Regions from separate parts of the Actinomadura sp. NPDC000929 genome, predicted to be linked through region 2. Evidence: riboswitches for the same ligand, from Rfam matches in the RefSeq annotation. Region 2 holds a riboswitch; each other region holds the start of a gene.
The links. Region 2 has a riboswitch for cyclic di-AMP ahead of ABWI04_RS16000 (CHAP domain-containing protein). Riboswitches for the same ligand answer to the same signal wherever they lie in the genome.
Positions count from the first base shown of each region.

Region 1: it holds a riboswitch for cyclic di-AMP, as region 2 does, so the genes downstream of both, ABWI04_RS01765 (CHAP domain-containing protein) here and ABWI04_RS16000 (CHAP domain-containing protein) in region 2, are expected to answer to the same signal.
Region 3: it holds a riboswitch for cyclic di-AMP, as region 2 does, so the genes downstream of both, ABWI04_RS22840 (CHAP domain-containing protein) here and ABWI04_RS16000 (CHAP domain-containing protein) in region 2, are expected to answer to the same signal.
Region 4: it holds a riboswitch for cyclic di-AMP, as region 2 does, so the genes downstream of both, ABWI04_RS37385 (C40 family peptidase) here and ABWI04_RS16000 (CHAP domain-containing protein) in region 2, are expected to answer to the same signal.

Region 1 is NZ_JBEUPA010000003.1:38,379-46,047, reverse strand. It holds gene ABWI04_RS01780 (LysE family translocator) at 1-91, shown strand, start outside; gene ABWI04_RS01775 (TetR/AcrR family transcriptional regulator) at 193-792, opposite strand; gene ABWI04_RS01770 (DsbA family oxidoreductase) at 906-1,532, shown strand; cyclic di-AMP (ydaO/yuaA leader) riboswitch at 1,866-2,016, shown strand; gene ABWI04_RS01765 (CHAP domain-containing protein) at 2,031-2,708, shown strand; gene ABWI04_RS01760 (RlpA-like double-psi beta-barrel domain-containing protein) at 2,901-3,620, shown strand; gene ABWI04_RS01755 (haloacid dehalogenase type II) at 3,757-4,491, shown strand; gene ABWI04_RS01750 (MarR family winged helix-turn-helix transcriptional regulator) at 4,488-4,976, opposite strand; gene ABWI04_RS01745 (GNAT family N-acetyltransferase) at 5,007-6,080, shown strand; gene ABWI04_RS01740 (Lrp/AsnC family transcriptional regulator) at 6,128-6,640, opposite strand; gene ABWI04_RS01735 (threonine ammonia-lyase) at 6,741-7,669, shown strand, end outside.
Region 2 is NZ_JBEUPA010000036.1:43,408-51,076, reverse strand. It holds gene ABWI04_RS16010 (glycosyltransferase) at 1-1,093, opposite strand, end outside; gene ABWI04_RS16005 (bifunctional glycosyltransferase/CDP-glycerol:glycerophosphate glycerophosphotransferase) at 1,090-3,966, opposite strand; gene ABWI04_RS16000 (CHAP domain-containing protein) at 4,172-4,939, opposite strand; cyclic di-AMP (ydaO/yuaA leader) riboswitch at 4,952-5,104, opposite strand; gene ABWI04_RS15995 (PP2C family protein-serine/threonine phosphatase) at 5,573-7,465, opposite strand; gene ABWI04_RS15990 (hypothetical protein) at 7,650-7,669, opposite strand, start outside.
Region 3 is NZ_JBEUPA010000067.1:14,307-21,975, reverse strand. It holds gene ABWI04_RS22850 (M48 family metallopeptidase) at 1-79, opposite strand, end outside; gene ABWI04_RS22845 (hypothetical protein) at 76-1,341, opposite strand; gene ABWI04_RS22840 (CHAP domain-containing protein) at 1,381-2,214, opposite strand; cyclic di-AMP (ydaO/yuaA leader) riboswitch at 2,224-2,379, opposite strand; cyclic di-AMP (ydaO/yuaA leader) riboswitch at 2,516-2,714, opposite strand; gene ABWI04_RS22835 (C40 family peptidase) at 3,210-4,163, opposite strand; gene ABWI04_RS22830 (NYN domain-containing protein) at 4,440-5,717, opposite strand; gene ABWI04_RS22825 (DEDD exonuclease domain-containing protein) at 6,009-7,669, shown strand, end outside.
Region 4 is NZ_JBEUPA010000180.1:4,372-12,040, forward strand. It holds gene ABWI04_RS37365 (4Fe-4S single cluster domain-containing protein) at 1-352, shown strand, start outside; gene ABWI04_RS37370 (hypothetical protein) at 256-1,233, opposite strand; gene ABWI04_RS37375 (FHA domain-containing protein) at 1,285-1,677, shown strand; gene typA (translational GTPase TypA) at 1,748-3,601, opposite strand; cyclic di-AMP (ydaO/yuaA leader) riboswitch at 3,793-3,924, shown strand; gene ABWI04_RS37385 (C40 family peptidase) at 3,932-4,948, shown strand; gene ABWI04_RS37390 ((deoxy)nucleoside triphosphate pyrophosphohydrolase) at 4,945-5,331, opposite strand; gene ABWI04_RS37395 (Mut7-C RNAse domain-containing protein) at 5,360-6,142, opposite strand; gene ABWI04_RS37400 (amidohydrolase family protein) at 6,172-7,458, opposite strand; gene ABWI04_RS37405 (MarR family winged helix-turn-helix transcriptional regulator) at 7,520-7,669, shown strand, end outside.

The DNA of each region.
Region 1 (7,669 bases), on a different contig from region 2:
GGTGTCGCAGCCGACCGTCCTGCGGGGGCTCAGCATGACCACCGGTGCCGTCCTGCTGGCGCTGGGCGCTGCGGTGGCAGTAGGTGTCTGAGGGCTGGGCCGGTCAGGTCCGCGGGCCCTGCTCGCCCGCCGTAAACCGTGAGCACCTGCGCGGGCGGCATGTGCAGGGGCGCCCAGAAGCGGTGAGGCGTGCTACTGCGTGGAGGTGTCGGCCGGTGGGGCGAGGCCGGTCATTGCGAGGTCGACGATGGCGTTGACGTGCTCGGCGTCGGCCGTGCGCGGGGTGAGCAGGCGGCGGTAGTAGGCGGCGCCGTAGAGCAGTTCGGTGACGAGGACCGGGTCGGCGTCGGCGCGGACCTGGCCCTTGCGCTGCGCTACGCGGATGCGGTCGGCCGCGGCGCCCGCCAGGTGACCGATGAAGTTGTCCCACAAGGCCTGGTGGAGGTCCGGGTCGTGCTGGGCCTCGCCGATCAGTGCGCGGTAGTGCGGGAAGACGTGCGGGTCGCCGAGGATGCGCGAGGCCGCCGCCATCTGCGTCTTGATGTCCGCGACGAAGTCACCGGTGTCGGGGAAGGTCGCGTCCATCTTCCAGGTGGACAGCAGGCCGTCCAGCAGCACGGCGGCCTTGGACGGCCACCAGCGGTAGATCGTGTTCTTGCCGACGCCGGCGCGGGCGGCGATGCCCTCGATGCTGACCTTGCGGTACCCGACCTCCTGGCACAGGTCCATGGCGGCCTTGATGACGGCGTTGGCGGCCTCTTCACTTCGGCGCTCAGGACGTCTGGGTGACATGGGGACAGCATAGCCCTCAGGCGGCACGGAACGTTCCGTATTGACGCGGCGAGCGGCGGCGGGCATGCTGAGGCGGCACGGAACGATCCGTGCCGCCATCGAAGGACGAACCCATGAAAGTTGAGTTCACCCACGACATCGCCTGCGTCTGGTCGGCGCTCGGCTACGCCCGCTTCCAGCGGGCCGCCGAGGAGCACCGTGCGGGTGGCGGCGAACTGGAGGTCGTCTTCAGGCCGTACCAGACCGCGGGTTCCGCGGCGGAACCGCCGCCGAGCCGCGGCCTTTTCCCTCTCGCGCCCACCGCGCGGGTCGAGCAGATCGCACGGGCGGCGGCGGTCGACGGCCTGGTGGTGAACCTCGACCGGATCGTGCCCGCCCGCACCGCCGACGCCCACCGGCTCATCGCGCTGGCGGCCGCGCACGGCACCGCCGAGGACATGACCGCCCGTCTTTACCGCGCCTACTTCAGTGACGGTCTGGACATCGGCGACGTCAACGTGCTGCGGGGCTTGGCGTCCGCGACCGGCGTCAGGTGGGACGGCGAGCGGCCCCACGAGGAACCGGCTCGGTCCGCTCGCGTGTCCGGCCCGCGAGTGCCGGTCTTCCGGTTTCCCGACGGGACGGTCCTGGTCGGAGCCGTGTCACTCGCCGCGCTGAGGGGTGAGTTGATGAGGGCCGACTCACCGCGCCGGCGCTCCAGCAGGACCACGCATTCGCGCCCGGCTCCGGTGCGACTATGACGCGTCCTGGTCGGTCGTGAACTTGGGCACCTTGATGACCAGCCCGCGGGTGGGGGCGCGCTCGGGGGTGATCGTCTCCCGTTGGGGCGAGGTGGCGACCAGAAATCTTGGGCCGACTTGACTGGACCGCAGCCCTTGCGTTGAGGGCGCTTTGGGGAGTCTTTACAGGTCAGCAGCGTCTTTGGGGTGGGCTTGACGAAATATGGGGCCGCTTGAACCTGTTGTGGGTGTGTGACCGACGGGAAAGCCCGTCCGGAGCGCCCGACCAGATCGTGACGGGCGCATCGAGTCCCTGATCATCAGGACGGCCGATCAAGGCACGTCCGCCGCCGAGTCCGCAGAGCGCCGATCACTGGCCGAGCGGAGCCGGGGACCCACCGAAACACCGGGGTGAATCCGCACTCCCGCCTTGCGCGGGGTCGCGGTAGGGCCACTTCCATGCCCGAACCCGACAGCTAACCCGGTAGGCGGACTGGAAGACCTCAGGAGAACCTTCGCATGACCGCTCGTACTTTCGACCTGACCAAGCGCATGGGCACCCGCTTCGCCGCCGGAGCCGTCCTCTCCCTGGCGAGCGCTTTCGGCTTCGCCTCCCTGGCCCCGTCCGCCCATGCGGACACCAAGCCCGCGAACACCGCGCACGTCGCCGCCGCGCCCCAGGCCGGCGCCAACGGCGCGAAGACCGCCACCGCCGGCGCCTCCGCGCAGGACGTCATCAAGCTCGCCCGCACGCAGATCGGCACCCACGAGGACGCCTCGGGCAACAGCAAGTTCAACGACTGGTACGTCGGCTCGCCGCTGGGCGAGCAGAACGCCCACCGCATCGGTTCCAAGAGCGCCTCGGTCTACAAGGGCCAGTCCTGGTGCGACATGTTCGTGTCCTGGCTGGGCCAGCACACCGGCACCAAGGGCATGGGCGCCGACGCCTACACCGTCAGCCACGCCAAGTGGTTCAAGAAGACCGGCCGCTTCGGCCAGACCCCGAAGCCCGGCGCCGTGGTCTTCTTCGCCTGGAACGGCGGCGGCATCAAGGGCGTCGAGCACGTCGGCATCGTCGTCAAGGACAACCACGACGGCACCATCAACACCATCGAGGGCAACACCGGTGACGCGGTGAAGAAGAAGGTCCGCGACACGTCCACCGTCGCCGGCTACGGCTACCCCCAGTACCGGTGAGCCAGGGCCGCTGAGCGGCCCGTTGCCCCGCACCGTCCAGTGGTGCCTCCCCCTTCTCCATCCCTCCGCGATCACACCCACGTCGCGAGCACGCCCACGTGCCGTGCGCCGGATCCGTCACGCCCGAACGGCGAGCCCCCGACTAGCCGAAGCCGTGACCCGGCGCCCCGGACCACCGAGCAAAGGATGAACATGCAGAAGCGAGCCATCGACACCGCCCTGATCGGTACCGCTCTCGCGGGCCTGCTGGCCGCGGGCGTGGCGGCCGGGACCTCCCACGGGGCCCAGGCCGACGAGCCGATGTCGCACAAGGTCATCGGACAGCAGGTGGCCGGGCAGCAGGTCACCGGCGACAAGATGACCGGACAGCTGGTCACCGGACAACAGGTGAGCGGGCACAAGGTGACCGGACAGCCGGTCACCGGAAAGCAGGTGACCGGAAAGGTGACCGGCCAGCAGGTGGGGCAGCCCGCCGCGAAGGCCACCCACCACGGCACCGCCAAGGTCGCGCCGAAGCGCCACGCCGTCCTGTCGGGCAGCACCAAGGCGTCCTACTTCTGGGACGACGGCTCGGGCGTGAACGGCGACACGGGCGCCCCGGCGGGCGGCAAGCCGATGCAGAAGGGCCTGTTCGCCAGCCCGAGCTGGCCCATGCACACCAAGGTGAAGGTCACCTACAAGGGGCGCAGCGTCACCGGCTTCGTCGGGGACCGCGGGCCGGGCGAGCCGTCGCACCGCGGCGTCATGCTCGACCTCGACACCTACACCTTCCGCCACCTGGTGGACGGCAAGAAGCCGCGGAGCAAGTACGACACGGGCACCTCGGCGGGCCACCTGAAGGGCGTCAAGTACGAGATCCTGTCCTGGGGCCACGGCGCCGGCAAGAAGGGCGCCCCGAAGCCCCTCGGCTGATCAGGCCCGACCGGGTGACCCCTCCTGGCCTCACCACGGACCCCGCTCCCGTCTTCGGACGAGGGCGGGGTCTGTCACGTCCGGGGTAGGACTGGGGTGGGGCGCCATCCGGGCGCTCCTGGGCGAGGGAGTGCCAGTGGGATTAGACGTCAGAGCGATCCAGGTAGTGACCTGCGACATCTTCGGGACGACCGTCGACTGGCGGACAGGGGTCGCCGGCCAGGTGGCGGCGATCGCTGCGGAGTGCGGTGTCGCGTTGGAGAGCGAGGCCTTCGCCGACCAATGGCGCGAGCGGTACCTCCCGTCCATGCAGCGGGTCAGCAGCGGAGAGCGGGAGTGGGTGTACCTCGACACGCTGCACCGGGAGTCGCTGGACGAGCTGCTGGAGCTGCACGGCGTTGCTGACGCCTTCGACGAGACCGCACGGCGGCGGCTCGTCCGGGCCTGGCATCGCCTGCCCGCGTGGGACGACTCGGTGGACGGCCTGGCACGCCTGAGGGAGAGCCGCGTGGTGGCGGCGCTGTCCAACGGCGGGTTCGCCCTGCTGACGCACCTGGTCAAGGGGGCGGGGCTGCCGTTCGACTGCATCCTGTCGGCGGAGCTCGCCCGCACGTACAAGCCCGAGCCGGAGGCGTACCTGACAGCAGTGCGGCTGCTGGACGTGGAACCGGCGGAGGTGCTGATGGTCGCCGCGCACAAGTGGGACATCGACGGCGCCAGGGGAGCCGGGCTCGCCACCGCGTTCCTGGAGCGTCCGCTGGAGAAGGGGCCCTCTCTCACGGCCGACCGGGCGGACGACGTGGAATGCGACCTCGTCGTGCGCGGGTTCGGTGAGCTCGCCGATCTCCTGGAGGCCGGTCCGCGGACCTAGCGGACGGGGCGGCCGTTCGCCCTGTCCGGGGCTTCCACCTTTCCGGCGATGTGTTCCAGGGCGGTGAGGTCTTCCGGTCCAAGGCGGTCGATGAAGTGGTGGCGCACTGACTCCAGGTGGGCGGGGGCGGCGTCCGTCAAGGTGTCCAGGCCGTGTTCGGTGAGGACCAGGAGGCAGCCCCTTCCGTCGGCCGGGTCGGGTGCGCGGCGGATGAGGCCGCGGGCCTCCATGCGGGTGGCGTGCCGGGAGAGCCGGCTGCGCGACCAGCCCATCTTCGCGGCCTGCTCGTGCAGGGTGCCGGCGTGGTCCGGCCGTTCCGACAGCGTGCTGAGCACCTCGTAGTCGGGCTCGGAGAGGCCGACTTGGGAGAGGTCGCGGGCGGTGCCGGTCTGGACGGCGATCACCATGCGGCGGAAGGCCCGCCACGCCCGTTCCTCGTCCGGGGTCAGCCAGCGCACGGGCTCGTCCGGCGGGTTCTTTGACATGTAAACAACCTATCGCCTAGGTTCATTTACATGTCAACGAAACAGGTGCGCGTCCTCGTGCTGGTGTGCAGCACCCGCCCCGGCGCCCTCGGCCCCGCGGTGGGGGCATGGCTGACCGAGACGATCACGCCCCGCGCCGCCGAGCTCGGCGCCGAACTGGTGCCGCTGGCCCTCGCCGACCTCGACCTCCCGTTCCTCGACGAGGAGGAACATCCGTCGGCGGGCGTGTACCGCAACGAGCACACACGCAGGTGGAGCGCGATCGTGGACGGCGTGGACGGCCTCATCGTCGTGACGCCGGAGTACAACTACGGGATGCCGGCGTCCCTGAAGAACGCGCTGGACTACCTCTCCCGCGAGTGGGCGTGGAAGCCGGTCGGTTTCGTCAGCTACGGCAACACCTCGGCGGGCACGAGGGCCGTGCAGCACGCCAAGCAGGTGGTGACCACGCTGCGCCTGGTACCGCTGGGGTCCACGGTCGCCCTTCGCATCGCCGACGCCGTGCACGACGGGGAGGTGCGGCCCGCCGCCGCTGCCGGCAAGGCCGCGATCGACGTCCTGGAGGAGCTGGTCCGGGTCGCGCACGCGCTCCGGCCGATGCGAGAGCGAGCACGGCCCGCATCGGCGGCCGGCCCCGAACCGGGCTCCTACCTGCGGCGGCTGACGCCGGACGATGCCCCCGAGGTGACCGTCCTGCAGCGGTGCTGCTGGGTGGACGAGGCCCTCGCCAACGACCCCGTGACCGTCCCGGCGCTGCACGAGTCCGTGGAGCAGGTTCGTGACTGGCTCGCGTCCTGGGACGCGATCGGGCTGTGGCGGGACGGCCGCCTTCTCGGCATGGTGCGGACCCGCCGCGAGGACGCCGAGTGGCACGTGGGACGGCTCGGCGTCGTCCCCGACCTGCGGGGGCGCGGCCTGGGGCGCTGGCTGCTCCATGAGGCGGAGGCCGCCGCCGACCAGGCCTGCCGCAGCATCGTGCTGTCCACGGGAGCGGGCAGCCGGAACAACATCGCGCTCTACCGGAGCGAGGGATACCGGCCGGCCCCCGTCCCCGGCGACGACGGAACCATCCGCCTGACCAAGATGCGCCTCAGCACTGGTTGATCGGCCCGTGCGCAGGGGGAGTGCGGCGCGACGGGATGCGGCGGCGTTCACTCATCGGGTGGCCGCCCGTCCTGCGGTCGAGCGGGAAGTGGGAGAGCCAGGCCGGACTTGATGGTGTCGAAGACGACCAGGGTCTCGTAGCGCTGGACGTTGTCGTCCGCCTTCAACAGGCGGTCTCCGAGCCGACCGCAGTCGCGCATGCTCCGCGCGGCCAGGACGATTACGTAGTCCCACGGCCCCGCGACGCGGTAGCACTGCTGGACCTGAGGCTCCGAGCGCATCCGTTCGGCGAAGGCCCGGTGGTGCTCGAACGATTCCCGGACGAGGGTCACCAGGACCGTGGCCAGGACGGTGGGACCGAAGCGGTGCGGATCGAGGACGGCGACCTGCCGGGCGATGAGACCGTGCCGGCGGTAGCGGGCGATCCGCCGCTGGACGGCGCTCGGGGACAGCCCGACCTGTTCCCCGAGGTCGTGCAGGGTGCGCCCGGCGTCGTGCTGAAGGAGGTCCAGCAGCAGGGCGTCGATCTCGTCCAGGCGGGGCGGCGGCGATTCGGGCACGCAAGATTATTGCGCCTTGGTGCAAGAATTCTCAATCGCGTCGATCGGGAGCTCGGTTAGCGTCGGCCGGGTCGGAAAGCCTCGGCGGAAGGTGGCGCGCATGGACCTGGGCGTGGCGCGGATCGAGCAGGCCCTACGGGTGATCGATCCGGTGTTCCTCAACACCCCGCAGTACCTCGACGAACAGCTGTGCCGGGCGCTGGGCGGCCGCGCGGTGACGGTGAAACTGGAGACGGCCAACCCGGTGCGCAGCTTCAAGGGCCGGGGCGCCGACCTGATGCTCAGCACGCTCGCCCCCGGCACGCCGGTGGTGTGCGCCAGCTCGGGCAACTTCGGGCAGGCCGTCGCCTACGCCGGGCGAGCACGCGGGATGCCGGTCGAGGTGTTCGTGCCCGAGACCGTCAATCCCGGCAAGCGCGAGCGGATGGAGACGTTCGGCGCCCGCGTCGTCGCGGCGGGACCGGACGGCTCGTCGGCGCGGGAGGCCGCGGCCGCCCACGCCGGGCGCCATCCTGACCGCGTCCACCTGCGGGACGGCGTCCAGGCGGCGATCGCCGAAGGCGCCGGGACGATCGGCGCCGAGCTGACCCGCGGCGCGCCGGCCGGGGCGTGCTTCGACGCCGTCGTGCTCCCGGTCGGCGACGGCGCGCTGATCAACGGCGTGGCGCGCTGGATGAAGGAGCACGCTCCCGGGACCCGGATCGTGGGGGTCAACGCCGAAGGCGCTCCCTCGATGGCGGAAAGCCTGCGTGCCGGCCGCGCGGTCCGCGCCGGACGTGCTCGCACCTTCGCCGACGGCATCGCGGTGCGTCGCCCGACGGAGGCTTCGGTGCGGCGGGCCCGCGTCCTGGTGGACGAGATGATCCTGGTGACGGACGAGGCCATCGCCGACGCCATGGAGCTGGCGGCGCGCACGCTCGGCATCGTCCTGGAGCCGGCGGGTGCGGCGGGCCTGGCGGCGATCGCCGGGGGCGCGGTCCCCGGCGACCGCCTGGCGACGGTGCTGACCGGCGCCAACCCCCGTCCCGA
Region 2 (7,669 bases):
GCGACACCGACACGCGGGCGCGGGCCCCGAGCGCGCGGCGCAGCTCGGGTTCCTCGATGAGCCGCCCGAGCGCGGCGGCGAACGCGGTGACGTCGCCCGGCGGGGCCAGCAGCCCGTCCCGGCCGTCCTCGACCAGCGCCCGGACGCCCGGCGCGCAGTCGAACGCCACCGTGGGCAGCCCGTACGCCATGGCCTCCAGCACCGACATCGGGAAGCCCTCGGCCCGCGAGGGCAGCGCGAACACCGACGCCTCGACGAGCGCCTCCTCGACCTCGCAGACCACGCCCCGGAACTCGACGGAGCCGGACAGCCCGGCGGCGTCCGCCCGCGCCCGCAGGTCCTCCTCGTCCGGACCGCCGCCGTAGACGTGCAGCCGCCAGCCCGGATGCCGTCCGGCGACGCGCTCCCACACCTCCAGCAGCAGGTCCACGCCCTTCTCGTAGGCCAGGCGGCCGACGCAGGCGACGACCGGCAGGTCGAGCGTGGGATGCACGCCGGGCGTGACGTGCAGCGCGTTCGGGATGTGGTCCACGTTGGTCATGCCGTCCCTGGCCCAGGCATCGGCGTCCTCGGCGGTGAGCACCAGCATCCGGTCCGCGCGGGCGTAGAGATCCTTGACCCGCCGGTACCGCGACGACCTCCGGGTCGCCTGGTAGGACTCGTGGCTCATGCCCACGACGCGCAGCCCGGAGGTGTCGGCGAGCCGCACCCACTCCATCGCCCACACCTGCGCCACGATGACGACCGCCCCCGGCCGCGCGGCGGCGAACAGCTCCGACAGGCGCGCCGCGCCGCGCCGCTGGGCGGCCGTCCGCCACAGGTCCCGGGCCCGAGCCGCCGGGTCGAGCCGCTGCAGCGCCTTGCGCGGGCGCCAGGCCATGGCGGGCGGGCCCCACTCCCCGTGCAGCACCTCGACGGCGTAGGAGCCGTCGCGGCCGTGGTGGTACGGCTCCGGCCCCCGCGTGATCCCGACGAGGGTGACGCGGTCGCCGCGCCCGGCCAGCAGCCGCGCCATGTGGTGCGCCCACCGCTGGAGGCCGCCCATCTCGTCGGCGTTGTTGCACACGATGAAGACGTCACGCGGCGCGGTCATGGCGTTTCCCTCCTGCTCGGCGCGGCGGGGAAGTAGCGGTCCACCACCGTCTTCGCGGCGGTGCCGCGTTCGTGCTCGCCGAAGCGCGCGGCGAACGCGCGGCGCCGCCCGGCGTGCTCGGCCCCGGCCGCGTCCAGGCCGGCGAGCGCGGCGACGAGCTCGTCCTCGGTGCGGGTGATCGGCCCAGGAGCGTGCCGCTCCAGGTCGAAGTAGCCGGTGGCGAGGTCCCTGCCCTCCGGGAGGTGCAGCACGATCGGCCGGTCGAGCAGGGCGAAGTCGAACATGATCGAGGAGTGGTCGGTGACGAGGGCGTCCGCCAGCAGCAGGAGCGGCGTCACGTCGGGGACCGCGCCGACGTCCCGCATGACGGCACGGGCGCCCGGCGGGACGTTCGCCCGGCACAGGTAGTGGGGCCGGACGAGCAGGACGCACTCCTCCCCCAGCTCTCGCGCGAAGACCCCCGGATCCACAGGCGGGTCGAGGAGCCGGACGGGACGCCCCTTCGGCCCGGTGACGTACGTGGGCGCGTACAGGACTGCCCGGCGCCCGTCGTCCAGGCCGAGCGACTCGCGCAGGGCCGCGACCTCGGCGGCCAGCTCCGGGTCGCCGTCCACCCCGTTGACCAGGGGGTCGTTGCGGGGATACCCCACCGGGAGCAGCTCGGAGCGCACGCCGAGGCCGCTGCAGAGCGTCTCGGAGTCGTGCCCGGAACGCACCAGGAAGCAGTCGAAGCGCTCCACCATCCGCCGCAGCCGCTCCTGGTCGCCCGCGGGCCCCGACTTCATCCGCGGCTGGTCCAGCCCCATCAGCTTGAACGCCGACCCGTGCCAGGTCTGGATGTAGGTGGTCTCGGGACGCTTGCGCAGCCGGTCCGGGAAGCCCTGGTTGTCGATCCAGAACTGGGCCCGCGCGAGCGCCAGGTAGTACGCCCAGGACCCGCGCTTGACGAGCCGGGCGTCGTCGGGGAACCCCTTGGGGGACGAGGCGTACGACCACACGGCCGTCACCGGGCGGCCGGACCTGCGCAGTTCCCGGTAGATGTACTTGGGGTTGTCGGAGTAGTGGCGGCCGAGCTGGCTCTCGAAGACCGCCAGGCCGGCCCGGACGGGCAGCCGGCTCAGCACCCGGTTGAACACGATGATCTTGGTGTTCCGGCCGGTCAGGGTCCGGCGCACCGCCCGGCCCAGCTCCCGGAACCGGTGCCGGGTCAGCCGTCCCGGGCGGGACAGGGCGGCGCGGCGCGCGGCGGCGCGGGTGAGCCGCGCCCACGGGCTCCCCGCCTCCAGGGCGAACGCCAGGTGCCCGCCCTCGGTGACGTAGGAGCGGAGCCGGTCCCCCGCGAACCGCGTCAGCCGCGGCCGGACGGGCAGCGAGACCCCGCCGAGCGACGGCGACCCGCGCCCCTCGCCGAGCCGGGTGACCACCTCCTCGCCGTCCACCCGGATGCGCAGCCGCACGTCCCAGACGGGGTCGATGAACCCGAGGGGGCGGATCCTGCGGGCGGGGTCGAACTCGGCGCGCCAGGTGAGCCGGTCGCCCTCATGCCGGACGGACGCGCGGACCCGCCCCTTCCGCGAGCGGCCGCGCCGGTCGCGGAACTCCAGCGTCCCGGCCAGCTCGGCATCCCGCGGGATCCGCTCCAGCGGGTTCAGCACGTGGCCGGCCATGAGCACGCGGCCGCCGCGCGTCTCCAGCCGCGTCACGGTGTTCGCCGGGCGCAGCTCCCGGAGGGGACGCACATGGAACCCGAAGGACGTGACGTCCCGGACGCGGCGGCCGAGCGTGCCGCGCGGGCGACCGGCGCCCCAGTAGACCCGCCCGTCCCGCTCCACCAGGCGGGCGCGCAACTCGGGGCGCTTCACGGGGTCGTACTCGGCGGCGGCGAGCGCGCCCGCGTGATCGCCCTCGCGGATCAGGTGCGCGGCGATCGCGGGCAGCGGGTTGGCCTGCTCGAAGACCCGCGGGTCCAGCTCATCCAGGTAGGCGGCGGCCAGGTCGAGGAAGCGCGCCTGGTGGGCCGGGTCGCGGTCGCGCAGGTCGCGCAGGTACAGCACCAGGTCGTGGTTGACGAACTTGACGTCCTTGGCCCGCTGCAGGTCGTAGGCGCCGCGCAGCGCGAAGAGCATGTCGATGCGGCGGTGGATCTCCAGCCGGTCGGTGAAGTTGGCCAGGTCGGCGCGCCGGTTGGAGATCGACGGCGCCCGCGTCCGCTCCTTGACCAGCCAGTTGTAGACGCGGTGCGGGATCAGGGCGGTCCGCCCCGCCTCCAGGTAGGCCTCGGCGGTGAACAGCAGGTCCTCGTAGTGCAGCCGCTCGACGAACCGCAGGCCGTGCTCCTCCAGGAAGCCGCGCCGGTAGGCCTTGTTGGTCGAGAGGGTGTCGTAGAGGAGATCGGGTCTCTCGCTCAGCGACCCGTAGACCGCGCTGTGCCGGTAGAGCCACGGGTACCAGGGGCGGATCCGCCCTTTGGCGCCCTCGGGCAGGTCGAGGAAGATCCGGTCGCAGAGCCCCGAGACCACGTCGGCGCCGGTGTCCTCGGCGGCGGCGAGGAGGTTGAGGCAGGCGTGCCGGTCCAGCAGGTCGTCGCTGTCGAGGAACATCACGTACCGGCCGGTGGACTCCTCGATCCCGGTGTTGCGGGGACGGCCGCAGCCGCCGGAGTTGGCCGGCAGGTGGACGGTCCGGACCCGCCCCGGATGGGCCGCGGCGAGCCGGTCGGCGGCCTCGCCCGTCCCGTCGGTGCTCGCGTCGTCGACGATCACCGTCTCGACGCCGCCCAGCGACTGCGCCAGCGTCGAGGCCACCGCCCGCGGAAGCCTGCGGGCGTCGTTGTAGGCGATCACCACCACGCTGACATCCGGGCGCACCGCCATGGGCATCCCCCTCCGCAGACTCCGGCGTGCTGGATTCCTTTCCAGGAACTCCGCACTGAGGTCCAAGAGGGATCAAAGGCTGTCAACGCTTAGCATTACCCACCGTCACCGGAGGGTTTGGGCACAACACCCGGAACGCCAGAAGGCGCCCGGCCTGGAGGCCGGGCGCCTTCGCGAAGCGCGCACCTTCTCGGGACGCGTCGGATCAGCGGGCGTAGTCGGGGTAGCCGTAGCCGACGACCTGCGACTTCTCGCGGACCTTCTTCTGCACCGCGTTGTCGGTGTTGCCCTCGACGGTGGTGATGCTGCCGTCGCCGTTGTCCTTGACGACGATGCCGACGTGGTCGATGTCACCGATGCCGGCCTTGGAGCCGTCCTGCCAGTCGAAGAACACCACGGCGCCCGGCCTGGCCTTGTGGCCCCAGCGGTCGGTCTGCTTGAACCAGCTGGCGTGCTGGACGGTGTAGGCGTCCCAGCCCATGTTCTTGACGCCGGTCTGGGCGCCGAGCCAGGAGACGAACATGTTGCACCACTGGGCGCCGTTGTACTCCTTGACCGAGAAGCCGCCGTCGCGCTTGGCGGTGGCCTTCGCGTGCGGAGTCGAGATGTACCACTTGTGGTACTTGGTCTGACCGCCCTTGCCCTCGTGGACGCCGACCTGCGACTCCGCGAGCTTGATCACTTCGGCGGGCTTGACCGCGTGCGGGGGGACCTTGAAGCCCTCGCGCCGCGCCTCGGCGACGGCGTTCTCGGCCTTCACCGTCTTGGCCCGGGAGGGCTGGTGAGCGGCGGTCCCCTGCTCGGAGACCACCGCCGCCTGGGCGGAGGTCTCGGCGGCCGCGCGGCCGCCGGCGAGGGGGTTGACCACCGAGAGCCCGACCGCGCCCGCCAGGACCGCGCCCACGGCGACGCCGACGGCCTTGTCCTCGGGGGTGAGGCGGTTGAGCGAAAGTCGATCGAAAAGACCGGACATGCAGGGAATCTCCTTGTCTTCCATGGCGCCTACCGGGTTAGCTGACGGATTCGGGCATGGAAGCAGCCCTACGGCGCGACTCTCGGGCGCGCCGATTCACCCCAGAAACGTGGGTCCCCGGCTCCGCTCCGGTCACCGACCGGACGGACTCGGCCTCGCACCGCGGGAGCGGTGCAGGTATACGGATGTTCTCTCTGGCAGATCTTGATGAGGGGGCGCGCGTCGATTGGCGCGCATCGCGTGCGGATACCGCTCCGCGATCCTCGGCCGCGCATGGTGCGGCCGGTGGCAACGCATGGGACGCGCTGCGTGATTCGGGATCGAAGGTACCAACCTTCTCAAGAAAAGCAAACCAGGCATAAAGTAAAGTCTTGCCTGCTCAAAGCCCTCTCAAGAGACTCCCAACACCGGGGCGGCACCGCCTCTTCCCGATCTTTCTCGAGAGGCGCCCAACCCCTTGCCCGCCGCCCTTACCGAGCCTTCGGGAAAAGGTAAAGAAGATCGAATAGGGGGCGTCGGACGGTCTCCGCCGAGGCGGCCCGCCACCCGGCCGCCCCGCCGGGTGAGGCGCACGTCACACTAGGTGATCTTCGCTGGCCAGGCGTGCCGTCCGTCACCGCGAGGCCCGGACGGTCACTCCACGTAAAGGGCGAACAGCGTGGTGTCGTCCGCCGCCCGGTCGTGCTCCATCCGCGCCAGCACCTCGTCCAGCACCCGGTCGGGACGCGTGGAGGAGTCCCGCAGGATGTGGGTCAGGCGGACGATCCGCTCGTCCAGGTCCGCGTCCCGGCGCTCCACCAGGCCGTCGGTGTAGAGGAAGAGCATGTCGCCCGACGTGAGCCCGGTGGTGATCGTCGTGTACTCCCAGCCGGGCATGGCGCCGAGCATCGGGTCGCGGACCACCTCCAGCGGGGTCGCCCGCCCGTCCCGGACCAGGATCGGCGGCGGATGGCCCGCGCACGTCCACTCCAGGACGTGCCGGGACGGGTCGTAGTGGGCGACGATGGCGGTGCCCGTCGCCGGCGGGTCCATGCCGCCGATCAGCTCGTTCAGCCAGCCGACCAGCCGCCCCGGGCGCTCCCCCGTGCAGGCGAGACCCAGCAGGCCGTTCCGGGTGCGCGCCATCGCCGCCGCCGCCGGCAGCCCGTGCCCGGCAGCGTCCCCGATCGCGAACATCGCCCGCCCGTCCTGGAGGGCCTTGGTCGCGAACCAGTCGCCCCCGATGCGGGCCGTGCTCTCCGCCGCCATGCTGCGGATCGAGGTGCACAGGCCCGGCAGCTGCTCGACCTCGTCCTCGTCCGGCAGGATGGCCCGCCGCAGGGTCACCGCCACGCGCCGCTCCTGGGCCGTCCGCGCCTGCTGGCGCAGCATCTGCCGCCGGGTCTCGGCCAGCGCGCGCTCCACCCCGCGCCGCCGGGTGATGTCCTGCGACACGATGTTGATCGAAACGGGCAGGCCGGACTCGCCCAGCACGGGCTCGGCGAACACCCACAGATGGCGGGGCGTCCCGTCATGGCTGATCACGCGGTGCTCCGCCTCGACCGGTTCACGCCGCGAGAACATGGTCTGGACGGCCTCCTCGACCAGCGGCAGGTCGTCGTCGGCCACGACCTTCGGCAGGTCGTGCGGCATCGGCGGCACCTCGTCGGAAGACAGGCCGTAGTTGGCCAGCATCTGCGGCGTCCAGTCCGCCTCCCCGGTGGCGAGGTCCCACTCCCCGAACCCGATCAGCGCGAGCCGCTCGACCCGCTCCAGCCGCCGCGCGATACGGTCCTCGGCCAGGTGGTACCGCCATGTCACACAGATACCGGTAGGCACCCGCACGCATCGCACACTCATCCGCGACGAGCGGGACAGGCCCCGCTGAGCCGTCGAGTACTGGATCGAGGAACGTTCCAAACGCGTCCCGGACTCCAGCACCCCGACGTAGTCGTCGAACAGGCCGCTGAGCACCGCCCCCGGGTCCGTCCGCAGCAGCCGCAGTCCGGTCAGCTCCTCCCGGCCCCGCCCGAACATGTCCTTGGCGACGCCGTTGAGCTCCGCGAAAAGGAAGTCGACCACGCTGCCGTCCGGCCCCCGCACCGGGACCAGGTGGGCCGCCGAGTCGAGCGCCCCCTCCAGCACCGCCGTCGCCGCCGGGTCGTCGGGCACCCCCGCGAGGATCTCCGCGTCCCCCGCGGTGTCCTCGGCCGTCACCCGGCGCAGGACGTCCTCGGCCTCCGACAGGACCGCCTGGCGCTCCGCGGGCACCTCCTCGGCGCGCGGCGCCCTCCGCCCCGCCACCACGGCCCCCACCGGCCCGCCGCCGCCGTCCTTGACCAGCAGCGACGCCGCCTCGGCCATGTCGATGTCCAGATCGCGCGCGAGCCAGATCAGGTGCTGCAGGGCCTCGCCCGGCGGGACGCCGAGACGCCGGGCCAGCACGACCCGCGCCTCCGCCAGCACGGCCCGGTCGCGCGCCGCGCCCCGGAGGTCCTCCACGTCCGCGCCGGGCACCCCGGGCTGCGTGCCTTCCGCTTCCGCCAACCCCGTCCCCCGTTCGGCGTCACCTGCCCCTGGGAGAAAAAAGCTACATACGTCAGTGAGGGACTATTCGCCCATGTCCCTGCAAAGAGGCTAGATCTTTGCCCGGGTTTTCCGTTCACGCCCGAAGCCGACCACTTCCGGTGACCGTCTCAAAACGGACCCGTTCCCCGCCGTGTGACCCACGTCACACCCGCGTCACCTGCC
Region 3 (7,669 bases), on a different contig from region 2:
GCCGGCGCGCGGGGGCGGCGCCGGGGGTTCCGGCGGCGGAGTCCCCGGCGCGGTCCTCGTCGGTCTCCGCCTCGCTCATGCGAGCTCCTCCTTCACGTAGTCGCGCCACAGTGCGGTGAAGCGCTCCCGCGTCAGGCCGAGCACGTCGCGCAGCGCCGCGGCCTCCGGGGCGCGCCCGGCGGCCCGGTAGAGCCGCACCAGCGCCGCTTCACCGTACCGGTCGGCGACCATCCGGCAGGCGAGCCAGGCCTCCTGGTAGGCCTGGGAGAGGCGGGGGGAGCCGCCGGCGAACGCGTCGGCGGAGGGCAGCGCGGAGGGCGTGCGCCCGGCGGAGACCTCGCGGCGCAGCTCGCCCGCCGCCGACCGGGTGCTGATCTTGACGCGCCGGTAGCCGACGTAGTCCGCGAAGCCCTCGATCAGCCACAGCGGGGTGCGCCCGTCGCGGGCGCCGCCGGTGGCGACGTGGGTCAGCTCGTGGGCGAGGACGACGTCGCGGCCCAGCTCGTTGAGGCGGCCGAAGGTGCCGGGGGAGACGATGACGCGGTCCTCGCCGCGACCGCCCCCGGCGGCCGGGGCGACGGCGGCGAGCGCGGCGATCTGGCCGAGGCTCTGCCCGGGGCCGGCGAGCGCGGAGGCGACGGTCGCGTCGGCGGGGACGAGCGCGACGACCCGCCGCGCCCACCCCGTGCCGACCACGGACGTCACGACCGGGACGGCCGCGTCCAGCCGCCGGGCGATGCCGTCGAGGCCGGCGCCGTCGCCGACGACCAGGCTCGTGCGGCCCCTGACCACCGTCAGGGGGCCGCAGTCCCAGATGTCGGTGTCGTCGGCGAGGCCGCGGGACGTCCCGTCGCCGACGATCGTCCACGCCCCGCCCCGCGGGGCCAGCGTGAGGTAGCGGGTGCGGGCCACGTCGCTCCGGTCGAAGCCGCGCAGCCTGTAGCGCGCCTCGACGCGGACGACGGCGGTCTCGCCGTCCACGGTCTCGACGCGGACGACGCGCTCCCGCCAGCCTTCCAGGGGAAGCTTCCGGAGGTTCCCGTACATGCGGGACTGGGTGTCCTGGAAGGCGGCGGGGGCGTTGCCCACCGTGGCGAGGAACGCCATGCGGTCGCCTTGGCGGACGGCCGCGGCGCGATTGGCGAGGACGGCGGAGGCCAGAGAGGGATTGAACGTCCCGGCGGACGGGGAGCCGGGAGCACGGGCGCCCGCCGCCCGGCCGCCGGAGCGCGAGCCCGCCAGGCCGGCGCCTCCGGCGAGGAGGACGGCGACCCCGCCCGCGCCGAGGGCGAGGACCCTGCGCCGCGTGACGGGGGCGTCCTGCCCGGGGCCTTCCTCCATGGGCGCGATCCTATGCAGGGCGCGGGGCGTGGGGCGCCGTCACGACCGGTAGTCCGGGTAGCCGTAGCCGACGACGACGTCTGTGGAACGTTCCTTTATCCGGACGGCGTTGTCGGTGTTGCCCTCGACGGTCTCGATCGTGCCATCGTCGATCTTCTTGACCACCATGCCGACGTGCTCGATGTCGTCGACGGACTCACTGCCGCCCCACGAGAAGAACACGATCGCGCCGGGCCTCGGCTCGTTGCCCCAGCGGCCGTGCTCCTGGAACCAGCGGGCGTGGGCGACCGTCCAGGCGTCGCTGCCGACCTGGTCGCTGAAGCCGATCTGCTCGCCCACCCAGGAGACGAACATGTCGCACCAGTTCGCGTCGCCGTAGCCGCTGAGGGAGCCGCCGTCGCGCGCGAGGGTCTCCCGCGCGCGGGACGTGGCCATGTACCAGTCCTGGAACTTGGTCTCGCCGCCGCCGTCCTCCTCGACGCCGACCTGCGAGCGGGCGAGCTCGATGGCCTGCGCGGCGGTGGGGCGCGACTTCGCGACGGTCTTCGGGGCGGCCTTCTCGGAGGTCTCCGCCTTCGGCTGCTCGGGCTGGTCCTTCTTCGCCGGAGCCTTCGAGCCGGTCGTCTTGCGCTCGTCCTCGGCACGGCGCCCGGGCGGGCCGCCGTGCGCCGTCAGGCCGGGGGCGAGGTCGGCCGCGGCGGCGGCCCTCACCGGGGTGGAGCCGAACGGCAGGACCGACGCCTGCGCGGTGGCGGCGGCGGTGCCGAGCACGGCGGCGCCGACGATCACGCCGCCGGTCGTCCGCCAGGTCAGGGACAGGGGGTTCGGCTTGCGGTGCCTGCCGTGGGTCTTCTTGCAGTGCGCGCGTGGCACGGGGGGATCTCCTCGACTTCCATGCCGCCTACCGGGTTAGCTGACGGGTTCGGGCGTGGAAGCCGCCCTACGGCCCGCGAAGGCAGGCCGATTCACCCCGAAAAGGACGCAGTGGGTCCCCGGTTCCACAGTGGACGCGCATGCGGGGCACGGCGGTCCGCGGACTCGGCGGTGACGTGCCCGGGGGCGGGCACGCCGGTTCTGAATGGGGAATCTCGGCGGGCGTGGACGCCCGCGGAGTGCAGGGGGTGGGGGCGTGGCCGCGTGGCGGCCACGCCCCAGGTAACGCTGCGGGATTCACTCCTTCTCTTCCAGACGCCTACCGGGTTAGCTGACGGGTTCGGGCGTGGAAGTGGCCCTACGGCGGCTCTCACCGGACTGCCGGGAGAGACGCGCCGATTCACCCCGGGTGCCGGAATGCCCGTCCGGAGAATTCCTCCGGACTCCGGCGCAGATGGGTCCCCGGTTCCGCGCTGAGGCGGATTCGGCGCTGCCGCTGCGATCCTGGGGGCGAGATGGGGCCCGGCGCGGGACCTGTCTCCCGCGTGCGAACGAGCGGCGCCTTGTGTTGTGGACGGACGGCGGCCCGTCTCCGGGGACCGTCCGGGGCCTGCCCCGTGTACGCCACCGCGGCTGCGCGCTCAGCGCCATGCACGCTGCGGGCGTGCGCACGGTGGACGGGGTCGGCCGGGTCTGCGACGAGACCGTGCGGCGCCTTCGGGCGCCGCGGGACGGCACGTGGGGCGTGCCGCCTGGGGGGAGCGGCGCGTGGCTCGCGCCGCCGTCACGCGGGTGCTGGATGCGCCGCGTGGGGCCGGGGCGCCAGGTGGGCGCCGCGGGTCCACGGCGTCTGGAGGGCGCCGTGAGTGGTGCAAAGGTACCAAAACCCCAAAAGAAGGCAAACCCCCCCAAAATCAACAACGGACCAGGTCAAGCCTGGTCCGTTGTCGATGGAGGTCCCGTGACGCCCGTGGAGCAGGGGGTCAGGCGGTGCGTCAGGGGCGCCCGGCGCCGTAGAAATTGCTCTTGTAGTAGCCGGAGCTGATGTCGCTGATCTTGACGACGTCGCCGGTGTGCGGGGCGTGGATCATCTTGCCGCCGCCCACGTAGAGGCCGACGTGGCCGAGGTTGCTGAAGAACACCAGATCACCGGGCTGCATGTTGTTCCAGGCGACCCGCTTGGAGCTGGTGTAGGCGTACTGGGTGTTGGTGGTGCGGGTGATGCTGACGCCCGCGGCGGCCCAGGCCTTCATGGTCAGACCGGAGCAGTCGTAGGAGTCCGGGCCCTCGGCGCCGTAGGAGTAGGGCTTGCCGAGCTGCGCGTAGGCGAAGTTGAGCGCCGTGCGGGCCGGGCCGCTCGCCGGGCCGTTGTAGGTGCCGCCCGTGGGGCCGCCGCCGCCCGGGCGGGAGGGGGTGCTCCCGCCGCCGAGCCGGCGCACGAGCGCCTTCTGCTTCTGCACCTGCTTGTCGAGGTCCTGCTTCTGCTTCTTCAGCTCGTCCTGCTTGGACTTCACCTCGTCGTAGGCGGCCTTCGCCTGGGACTGCTCGCGGCGGAGCCGCTGGGCGGTCGCGAGGAACTGGGTGAGCTGGGAGCTGCGCTCGTGCGACAGGTGCGAGAAGACGGCGGCCTGGTCGAGGATCGACTGCGGGTCGTTGCTGCCGACGAAGCCGGTGACGTCGGCCGAGTCACCGTTCTTGTAGGCGGTGGCCGCCATCTGCGCGATCTTGGACCGCTGCTCCTCGAAGTCGGCCTGCTCCTGCTTGCTCGCCTTGGTCGCGGCGTCGAACTTCTTCTTGGCGACCTTGAGCTTCTCGCGGTTCTGGTTGAACTGCTCGACCTTCTGGTCCATCTTCTCGTTGAGCTTGTCGAGCGTCTTCTGGGCCTGCGCCCGGGTCGGCTTGGGCTCGGCGTGCGCCACCACCGGGGAGCAGGTCAGGGAGACCGCCACGGTCAGTCCGGCGACGGCCGCCAGGCGACGGCGGAGGCCTGTGCCCGCAGAGCCCGCCCCGCGGCCAGGCCGCTGCGCCGGTGCCCCGATGTGATCATTGGCCACGGTCGGTTTCGCCCCTCTCGTCCACGACGTCAGCGGACGACATTAGCGAGGGGCAACAGCCGTCACAACCGATTCATCACTCTTTGATTGACATCTCTCATTATCATCCACTTTTAGTGACGCCATGATCACATACCGCGAGGACTGCCTTATCGGAGCCTTATGGGCGTCTTAGGAGCGGCCCAGCCTGCGCAGCAGCAGGGAGGACGGGCAGGGGCGCGCGTTGGCGCGCCGGGCGGCGTCGGCGACCTCCCGGTCGGACGACACCACGACCACCGAGCGGCCCGGCGGCTCGGCCCGCACGAGCTCGCCGATCAGCTCGTCCGCCGTCTGGCCCGGGTGGCTGAACCGCACCCGTACCCCGCGCGGCGCCGCGATGGCGACCGGCGCGTCCAGTTCCGCCCCGTCGAACACGCACGTCACCTCGGCGCGCGTCTGCGCGGCGAGCCCGCCGAGCCCCGACAGCAGCCGGCTGCGCTGGTCGGCCAGCGGCAGCTCCCCGTACCCGGTCTTGGTGACGTTGTAGCCGTCCACCACCAGGTGCACCTGCGGAAGCGTCAGCAGCCGGTCCAGCAGCTGCGGGTCGCTGTCGGACAGGGCCCGGCCGGGCAGCGCGCGGTGCGCCAGCCGGTCGGGCTCCAGCCCGCCGACCGCGTCGGCGGGACGGCCGATGGTGGAGGGCAGGGCCAGCTCCCGGCGGACGCCCTGCGCGGCGTCCACCAGCGCGTCCAGCAGCATCCGCAGCCGCACGTCGTCGACGTTGCGCCCCTCCCGCGCGGCCCGCTTGGCGGTCTCGGCCGCCTCCTCCGCCCGCGCGGCCCGGGCGCGCAGCCTGCGCAGCTCCTTGTCCGACGCGGCGGTCGACTCGCGCGCGGCGGCGAGCTCGCGGTCGGCCTCCTCCGCGACCGCGTGTGCGCGCTCCTCCGCGGCCCGGAACCGGGTGCGCGCGTCGTGCAGCTTGCGGCGCAGCTCGGCGACCTCGGCCTTGGTCTCGCGCAGCTCGGCGCGCAGCTTGGCCAGCTCGGCGCCGCGGGCGTCGCGGGTCGCGGCGAGCTCCGCCTTCAGCGCGGCGACGCGGCGCTCGGCCTCCTGCTCCTCCGACGCGCTCGCCGAACGCGCCAGCTCCTCGCGCGCGGACTCCACCAGCTCTGTCCAGCCCGCCGGGCGCAGCAGGTAGGCCAGCACGGCGACGCGCACCGGGTCGGCCGCGGGCGGCACGTTCCCGCCCTCGACCGCCTCCACCAGGTCGGCCTGCGCCTCCCGGAGCGGCGCGGCGACCCGGCTCCGGAACTCCCCGTCCTTCTCCAGCACCGCCGCGATGTGCTGGCCCGCGAGCCTGGCGCGCTTGCGGCGCTCGAACCGCGCGAACCGGCGCAGCGGCACGGGGATCTCCTCGGAGGGCAGTGACCCGATCAGGTCGGCGGCGGCCTCCACCACGCCCTGCCGCACCGCCTCGGGCAGCGGGCGGGACGCCTTCTCCGCAGGCTCCCCGTCGCCGGGGGTCGCTTCGGGACCGCTGTCGATGATCCCGCTCCTTCCGGGCTGCGCCGCCGGTGGGCTGTGTGTTCCCGAGCGCGGTACGCCCTAACCAGGGCGAACGTGCGATCGGACGGATCGCGCCCGGCCCTCGGCGGGATGCCTCCCGCCCGTCCTCGCGGCCCCCGCCCGGCGGGACGTCCCGGCGCCCCCCAACCCTAGCGGCACGAAGTTCTGTCGGTGGGGTCCTCTACGGTCGCGCTCATGACGGCTGCGCACGGTGTCCAAGGGCGCGGAGCCCAGGGGCACGGGGCCCGGGGGCACGGCGTCCAGGGCACCCTGGACGACCTCGGCACCCCCCTCAGCGACGTCACCTTCGTGGTGGTCGACCTGGAGACCACCGGCGGCTCGGCGGCCGACTCGGCCATCACCGAGATCGGCGCGGTGAAGGTGCGCGGCGGTCAGGAGCTCGGCGAGCTCGGCACGCTCGTCGACCCGGGCGGCCCCGTCCCGCCGTTCATCACCGCGCTCACCGGCATCACCACGGCGATGGTGACGGCCGCGCCGCGGATCGAGTCGGTGCTGCCGGCGTTCCTGGAGTTCGCGCGCGGCTGCGTCCTCGTCGCGCACAACGCCTCGTTCGACATCGGCTTCCTCAAGGCCGCGTGCGCCGCGAACGGCTACGCCTGGCCCGCGTTCGCCGTCGTCGACACCGTCGACCTGGCGCGGCGCGTGCTGTCCCGCGACGAGGTGCCCAACTGCAAGCTCGCCACGCTGGCCCGCTTCTTCCGGACGTCCAACGAGCCGACGCACCGGGCCCTCGCCGACGCCCGCGCCACCGTGGAGGTGCTGCACGGCCTCATCGAGCGGCTCGGCTCGTTCGGCGTCACCTCGCTGGAGGAGATGCGCGGCTTCGCGAAGGCGCCCACCCCCGAGCAGCGCCGCAAGCGGCACCTCGCCGACGACGTCCCCTCCACCCCCGGCGTCTACCTCTTCGAGGACCACGCCGGCGAGGTGCTCTACGTGGGCAAGAGCGGCGACCTGCGCTCGCGCGTGCGCAGCTACTTCACCGGCTCGGAGACGCGCCGGCGCGTCCGGGAGATGGTCGGCCTCGCCGAGAACGTCCGCACCATCGTGTGCGCCACGGGGCTGGAGGCCGAGGTCCGCGAGCTGCGGCTGATCGCCGAGCACAAGCCGCGCTACAACCGCCGCTCCAAGTTCCCCGAGCGGGCGATCTGGCTGAAGCTGACCGTGGAGCCGTTCCCCCGGCTGTCCATCGTGCGGGAGTGCCGGGCCGACGGCGCCCGCTACCTCGGGCCGATCTCCTCGCGGCGGCAGGCCGAGGAGGCCCGCGCCGCGCTGCACGAGGCGGTTCCGCTGCGGCAGTGCACCCAGCGTCTGACCCTCCGGCTGGTGGAGAGCGGCAAGGCGCGTTCGTGCGCCCTCGCCGAGCTGGGCCGCTGCGGCGCGCCCTGCGACGGCCGCGAGTCCGCCGACGCCTACGCCGTCCACACCGGGACGGCCCGCTCCATCATGGAGGGCGACGTGCGGCCCGTCGTCGCCGCCGCGCAGGTCCGCATCGACCGGCTGGCCTCCGAGCTGCGCTACGAGGAGGCCGCCGCCCAGCGCGACCGGCTCGCGGCGTTCGTCCGGGCCGCCGCGCGCGGGCAGCGGCTGGCGGCGCTGGCCCGGCTGCCCCAGCTGGTGGCCGCCCGTCCCGCCTTCGACGGCGGATGGGAGCTGTCGGTCGTGCGCTACGGCCGGCTCGCCGCCGCCGGGACCGTCCCGCCGAACGCCCGGCCCCGGCCCTACGTCGACGCGCTCATCGCGACGGCCGAGACGGTGTTCCCGCCCTCCGGAGAGGCGCCCGGCGGCGTCGCGCTCGGCGCGCCCGCCTCGCAGGGCGCGACCGCCGAGGAGATGGA
Region 4 (7,669 bases), on a different contig from region 2:
CGTCGACATGTGTGACGCCGTGGTCACCGGGCCGTACGTCGACCGGCTCAACCCTGGGGGGCGACACCCCGCGGACGGCTCCCTACTCTGGAGGGGGTCGGCCAACCAGCGTGTCGTGCCGGTGTCCCCCCTGGGACGCGAGCGGTACGGGGCAGTGGCCGGCGTCGGTGACACTGAAGCGATCGGTGACACTGAAGGAAGAGGGCCCCGAGTACAGGTGTCCGTGGACGAAGGGCCGGAGGGAAAGCGGGTGTACTACATCGGGATCCCGCGAAGAGGTGACATGGAGCACCTCACGTCGAGGCTCGACCGCGCCGGGGTGCGCTCGGGGGATGTGTCATGGCGACCTTGAACTGTCCGGTCTGCGACGAGCCGTTCCAGCCGGGCGATCTGCTCTGCATGAGCTGCGGGGCCAACCTGGCGCGCGCCGGTGGCGGCGCTCACCAGCAGGGCCCGGGCGGGTACGAACCGCAGCGGATACCCCCGCCGCCGGGGCCGCAGCAGGGGGGCCAGCAGTACGGCGGCCCGCAGCCCGGCCCGGCCGACCACCAGTACGGGCAGCCTCAGCACGGTCAGGGTCAGCACGGGCAGGGCCAGCCCGGCCAGCCCCAGCATGGGCAGCCGCAGTACGGCCAGCCTCAGCACGGGCAGCAGCAGTACGGGCAGCCGCAACAGCAGCAGCCCCCCGCCGACCCCTGGGGCGCGCCGCAGCAGCCCCAGGACCAGTGGGGCGCGCCGCAGCCGCAACAGCAGCAGCCGGACGCATGGGGTCCGCCCATGCCCCAGCAGTCCCATGACCAGCACGGTCAGGGTCAGCACGGGCAGGGCCAGCCCGGCCAGCCCCCGTACGGGCAGCCGCAGCAGGGCCAGCCTCAGCACGGGCAGCAGCAGTACGGGCAGCCGCAACAGCAGCAGCCCCCCGCCGACCCGTGGGGCGCGCCGCAGCAGCCCCAGGACCAGTGGGGCGCGCCGCAGCCGCAACAGCAGCAGCCGGACCAGTACCAGCCGCAGCAGCAGTACGGCGCCCCACAGGACCAGTACGGCGCACCGCAGGACCAGTACGGCGCGCCGCAGCCCGGCCCGGCCGACCACCAGTACGGGCAGCCTCAGCACGGGCAGCCCCAGTACGGCCAGCCCCAGCACGGAGGCCAGCCGCAGCACGGGGGTCAGCCGCAGCACGGAGGCCCGTCGCCGCAGCTGCCGCACGGCCGCGAGGCGACGCTGCTGCCGCACGAGCACAACCAGGGGCAGCAGCGGTCGGCCGCGCCCGACAGCACGGCGTTCATGTGCCCGTACTGCGAGGCGGTGCTGAGCAACCCGGGCGCCGCGCAGTGCGACTCGTGCCTGCGCCCGCTGCCGCAGAAGGGCACGCCCGTCCTGCGCGTCCAGTTCCCCACGGGCGAGCTCAAGGTCTCGGTCGGCCAGCACCTGGTGCTCGGCCGGGACGCGGGCCAGTCGCCGGTGGCGGCCACGTTCACGCAGTACGACAACGTGTCGCGGCGCCACTCGACGGTGTGGCTCGACCCGTCCGGGACGGCCTGGGTGCGCGACGAGGGCTCCACCAACGGGACGTTCGTCAACGGCGAGCGGCTCCCCCGCGGCGTGGACGCCCCGCTCCGCGACGGCGACCAGCTCCGCCTGGCCGCCGACGTCACGGGCACCGTCCAGCTGAGCTGAGCGGCACGCACGAAAAGGGGCGGCCCCGCGGTTCCGAGAACCGCGGGGCCGCCCCTTTCGGCTTCGGCGCTCAGCCGGCGCGCTTGGTGCGGGCCCGCGTGCGCTCGCGCTCCTTGGCGTCCAGGACGACCTTGCGGATGCGGACGGCGGTCGGGGTGACCTCGACGCACTCGTCCTCGCGGCAGAACTCCAGCGCCTCCTCCAGCGACAGGGCGCGGGGCGGGGTGAGCCGCTCCAGCTCGTCGCCGGTGGACGACCGCATGTTCGTGAGCTTCTTCTCCTTGGTGATGTTGACGTCCATGTCGTCGGCGCGGGAGTTCTCCCCGACGATCATGCCCTCGTACACCTCGGTGGTCGGGCCGACGAAGAACGTCCCGCGCTCCTGGAGGTTCGTGATGGCGTAGGCGGTGGCGGCGCCGGACCGGTCGGCGACGAGCGAGCCGGACGGACGGGTGCGCAGCTCGCCGAACCAGGGCTCGTAGTCCTCGAAGACGTGGTGCGCCATGCCGGTGCCGCGCGTCTCGGTCATGAACTCGGTGCGGAACCCGATCAGGCCGCGGGCCGGGACGAGGAACTCCATCCGGATCCAGCCCGTCCCGTGGTTGGTCATGTGCTCCATGCGGCCCTTGCGGACCGCCATCAGCTGCGTGACGGCGCCGAGGTGCTCCTCGGGGATGTCGACGGTGAGCCGCTCGACCGGCTCGTGCTTCTTGCCGTCGATCTCCCGCGTGACGACCTGCGGCTTGCCGACGGTCAGCTCGTAGCCCTCGCGGCGCATGTTCTCGACCAGGATCGCCAGGGCCAGCTCGCCGCGGCCCTGCACCTCCCAGGCGTCGGGGCGCTCGGTCGGCAGCACCCGGATCGACACGTTGCCGACGAGCTCGCGGTCGAGGCGGTCCTTGACCATCCGGGCGGTGACCTTGGTGCCCTTCTCGCGGCCCGCCATCGGCCCGGTGTTGGTGCCGATCGTCATGGAGATCGCCGGCTCGTCCACCGTGATCAGCGGCAGCGGGCGCGGGTCGTCCGGGTCCGCGAGGGTCTCACCGATCATGATGTCGGGGATGCCGGCGATGGCGATGATGTCGCCGGGCCCGGCCTCGTCCGCGGGCTTGCGGGTGAGCGCCTCCGTCATCATCAGCTCGGTGATCTTCACCCGCTCGACGCTGCCGTCGCGCCGGCACCAGGCGACCTGCTGGCCCTTCTTGATCGTGCCGGCGTGCACGCGGCACAGCGCGATCCGGCCGAGGTAGCTGGAGGCGTCCAGGTTCGTCACGTGCGCCTGGAGCGGGCCGTCGGGGTCGTAGGACGGCGCGGGGATCGTCTCGGTGATGACCTTGAACAGCGGTTCCAGGTCCTCGCTGCCGGGCATGGCGCCGTCGGCGGGCTTGTCGAGCGAGGCCCGCCCGGCGCGGCCGGACGCGAACACGATCGGGAAGTCGATCTGGTCCTCGTCGGCGTCGAGGTCCATGAACAGCTCGTAGGTCTCGTCCACGACCTCGTCGATGCGCGCGTCGGGGCGGTCGGTCTTGTTCACGACCAGGATCACCGGCAGCCGCGCGGCGAGCGCCTTGCGCAGCACGAAGCGCGTCTGCGGGAGCGGGCCCTCGCTGGCGTCGACCAGCAGGACGACGCCGTCCACCATGGACAGGCCGCGCTCGACCTCGCCGCCGAAGTCGGCGTGCCCCGGGGTGTCGATGATGTTGATCGTCAGGCCGTTGTGCAGGACCGCGGTGTTCTTCGCGAGGATGGTGATCCCCTTCTCGCGCTCCAGGTCGTTGGAGTCGAGCACGCGGTCGTCGACGTCCTGGTTCTCGCGGAAGGCCCCGGACTGCCAGAGCATGGCGTCGACCAGCGTCGTCTTGCCATGGTCGACGTGGGCGACGATCGCGACGTTACGGAGGTCGTCGCGCGTGGAGATGGGCATGCGGGTTCGCCTTGCGTGAGAGTTCGGGAGTCGCCGCAGACGTGCGGCCGTACCCATTCTACTTGGCCGTGCGTACCACCCACTCCGAGTCGTTCGCCCCATCGGTCACACGGACCTCGATTGGCCAACTTTGCGCATCCTTTGTAATCTGCCCGAGATCCGGTCGTCCGGAGTCCCGCCCCCAGGGGACTGCGGCCGGAACGCCGAATCTCCCGCGGGAGAACCGGGGACCCACCACCCTCGGGGTGAATCGACGCTCGTCGTAGGGCGACTCCTGGCCCGAACCCGTCAGCTAACCCGGTAGGCGTACGAGGAGAGGAGAACACCGGCTTGGCTCCGGATTCCCCCCGGCGGCGTCGCGTTCTGCCCACCGCCACCGCCACCCTGCTCCTGATCGGTCTCGGCGCCACCGCGCCGGACCTCGCCCACGCCGCCCAGCCGTTCCGGCCCGCCTCCGCGCCCACGGCGCCGAGCCCCACGCCGACGACGGAGAAGGGCCTGCGCAAGAGCCTCGACGCGCTGAACGAAGAGGCCGAGATCCTCACGGAGAAGTTCAACAAGGCCCGCGTCGAGTTCACCAAGGCCCGCAAGGCCGAACAGGACGCCACCCGGGAGGCCGAGCGGCTGCGCGCCCTCGCCGAACCCGCCCGCCAGAAGCTCGGCAGCCTGGCCGCCGCGAACTACATGGCCGGCGGCCCCGACGTCCTCTTCGGCTCCGGCGCCTCCCCCGAGGGGCTGTCCGACCGCGCCTACCTGGCGCAGAGCCAGGCCACCGCCGTCCTCGCCCTGAAGAAGCAGATCGACCAGGCCGACGCCGCGGAGCGCACCGCCAAGGCCAAGACCGCCCAGGTCAAGAAGGCCTGGGACGACGCCAAGCAGGCGCGCGAGGCCGCCAAGGCCAAGGTCTCCGAGGTGATGAAGCGCCTCGACAAGCTGACCACCACCCACGCGAGCGACCCGCGCACCGGCCTCAGCGCCACCGTGAAGGGCTCCGGCCTGCCCGCCAAGATGGCCCGCAAGGCGCTCACCAAGCTCGGCTCCCCGTACGTGTGGGCCGCCGCCGGACCGAGCAGCTTCGACTGCTCGGGCCTCGTCGTCTGGGCCTACGCCCAGGTCGGCAAGCCCGGCCTCCCGCACTACACCGGCGACCTGTTCGCCATGGGAACGAAGGTCTCCCGCGGCGCCCTCCGCTCCGGCGACCTGGTGTACTTCGGCAGCAACCTGCACCACATGGGCATCTACCTGGGCGACGGCAAGTACCTCCACGCCCCCCAGACCGGCGACGTGGTCAAGATCTCCAAACTCTCCGACCGCTCCGACTTCGCAGGCGCGAATAGGATTTCCTAGCCGAGGCCTTGGGCGGCCAGGAGGTCTACTGCCGGGCGGTCGCCGGGGAGCCAGTTGACGTCGTGGAGCTCTGAGGGCGCCAGCCAGCGGAGTTGCAGGTGCTCCAGGGCTTGCGGCTCGCCTTCTACCAGCTCGGCCGTCCAGACGCGGAGGACGGCGCGTCCGCTGAGGCGCCAGTCGCCGCCCACGCGGCGGCCCAGGCGTACCTTCACGGCCAGTTCCTCGTGGCACTCGCGCACCAGGGCGTCCTCGTCCGACTCTCCGGGGTCGACCTTGCCGCCGGGAAGCTCCCAGCCGCCCGCCATGTGCGGCGGCTCGGCGCGCTGGGCGGCCAGCAGCCGCCCCTCCGCGAGGATCGCCGCCCCCACCACCACGAGATCGATCGCGACCAGCTCCTCTCCGTGTTCGTGATCAGACCGCGGCGCCGGTCCGTCCGGTTCCGTCCCGCCTGAGGGAGTCGACCAGACGCGTCGCGTCGCGGACGATCTCCTCCAGGTGGTCGCCGTGCGCCCCGCGCCAGTACACCTGCCCGCAGACCGCGCAGCGGCCGTACACGTCGTAGCTGCGGCGCGTGCCCGACTGGAGCTCGCGCTCGATCTCCTGCTTGTCGACCGGGACGAGCTCGCCGTTGCAGGCGGTGCAGCGCGTCCACGGGCGCAGGACGGGCGCGAAGCGGTCGAGCAGGTCGCGGAGCTGGTCGTCGGGGCGCGAGCCGCGGACGTAGGCGCCGAACCACAGCGCGCGGCGGCGCAGGAGGCCGCGGTCCTGCGTGAGCAGGACGCGGCGCTCCTCGTTGGCCTGGACGACGAGCGCCGGGTCGTCCATGTCGTTGTGGTAGGCGGTGTCGAGGCCGAGCAGGCGCATGCGCCGGGCCAGCGTGCCGAGGTGCACGTCCAGGAGGAAGCGGGGGGCGACCTGGCCCGGGTCCAGCGGCACGGGCTGGGGGCGCGGGACCGCGGCCACGCGCACCTCGGCCCCGGCGGCGGGGCGGGCGCCGGGCCCGGCGGGCTCGCCGTCGGCGGTCATCGGGCCCGCCTCGGGCAGGGGGACGCCCAGCGACTCCACGAGGTGCCCCAGCGTCGAGGTCCCGTCGTAGGGGACCCGCGCCGGGGACTCCCGCCGGGTCGCGGGCAGGAACATCAGCAGCTCGTCGGCGACGCGGATCGTTATCTCGGACTCCACGCCGATCAGCATGCCACGCGCGGCCGACGATTCTCCCCGGTTCAGGCCGCTGTCACGTGCGCGGCGGAGTCCGCGAGGGACGCCAGGAGGGCGGGGACGTCGTAGCCGACCAGCGCTCCCCCGCGCTTGACCACGCGTCCGCCGACCAGGACGGTGTCGACGTTACGCGTGTCCGCTGACAGGACCACGGCCGCGACGGGGTCGTGCGCCGCCGCGAGGCCGAAGGTGTCGGTGCGCAGGACGAGCAGGTCGGCCTGCTTGCCGGGGGTCAGCGATCCGGTGACGTCCGCGAGCCCCGCGACCTCGGCGCCCTCGATCGTGGCCGTCCGCAGCGCGTCGGCGACGGTGAAGCCGAGGCCGGCGCCGTCCGGGCGCCCCCGTTCGAGGACGTAGGCGGCGCGCATGATGCTGAACATGTCGCCGGGGCCGGAGGTGACCGTGTCGGCGCCGAGCCCGGTCGGGACGCCGGCGGCGCGGGCGCGCCCGGTGGGCGGGGCGCCGATGTCCAGCGCCGCCTCGATGGCGGGGGCGGCGGACACCGTCCCGCCGCTTCCGGCGATCCGCTTCAGCTCCTCGTCGGTGTAGAAGTTGGCGTGCACGTACGTGGCCGGGTGGTCCATCAGTCCGTTGGCGTCGAGGAACGCCAGGCCGCGCGCGGCGCTCTCGGCGCCGTGGCCGCCCAGGTGCGCCGTGACCGGCAGCCCGAGCTCGCGGGCCGTCCGCCACTCGGCGAGAGCGCGCTCGTCGCCCCCGATCTCGGGGCCGAGCGCCGCCATCGCCATCGTGACCTGGCCGCCGGACCCGAAGTGCTCGCGGTGGACGCGGCCGGTCTCGGCGGCGAGCGCGTCGAGGCCGCCGTCGCCGCCGTAGCAGTACCCGAACACCGCCCTGATGCCGGACGCCCGCAGCGCCGCGATGTTCGCCTCGGTGTGGCCCTCGCTGAGCTGGATGTGCGACCAGTCGACCAGCGTCGTGATCCCGGAGTCGAGGCACTCCAGGGACCCGGCGAGCGTCCCGGCGAACACGTCGCCCGGCCGGTACCGGGGCGCCAGCTCGCCGAGGACGCGCTGCAGGTAGGCGTGGAGCGTGCCGTCCGGCAGGGCCGCGCGGATCCCGGCCTGCCAGGTGTGCCGGTGGGTGTCGACGAAGCCCGGCATGACGATGCGGCCGGTCGCGTCCATGGTCTCGGCGCCGTCCGGCGCGGCCAGGTCCGGGCCGACCGCGGCGATGCGGCCGTCCTCGACGAGCACGTCGGCGGTTCCCAGCACGGTCGGTTCGGGCGCGGTGTCGATGACGAGGCCGTTCGTGAGCAGCAGAGAATTTGCCATGGACGAAAGCTTAAAAGATAGCTTTACGAAAAGCAATCAGTCGAGCGAGTACGCTCGGGGCGTGCGGGACGACATCGATGACCTGGCCGACGCGTGGCGGCGGGACGGCCTGACCGAGCCGTTCGTCGCGATGCTGGAACTGAGCAAGCGCGCGGGGCGCGTCGCCACGCTGGTGCAGCAGGCGCTCCGGGGCCCGCTGGCCGAACTCGGC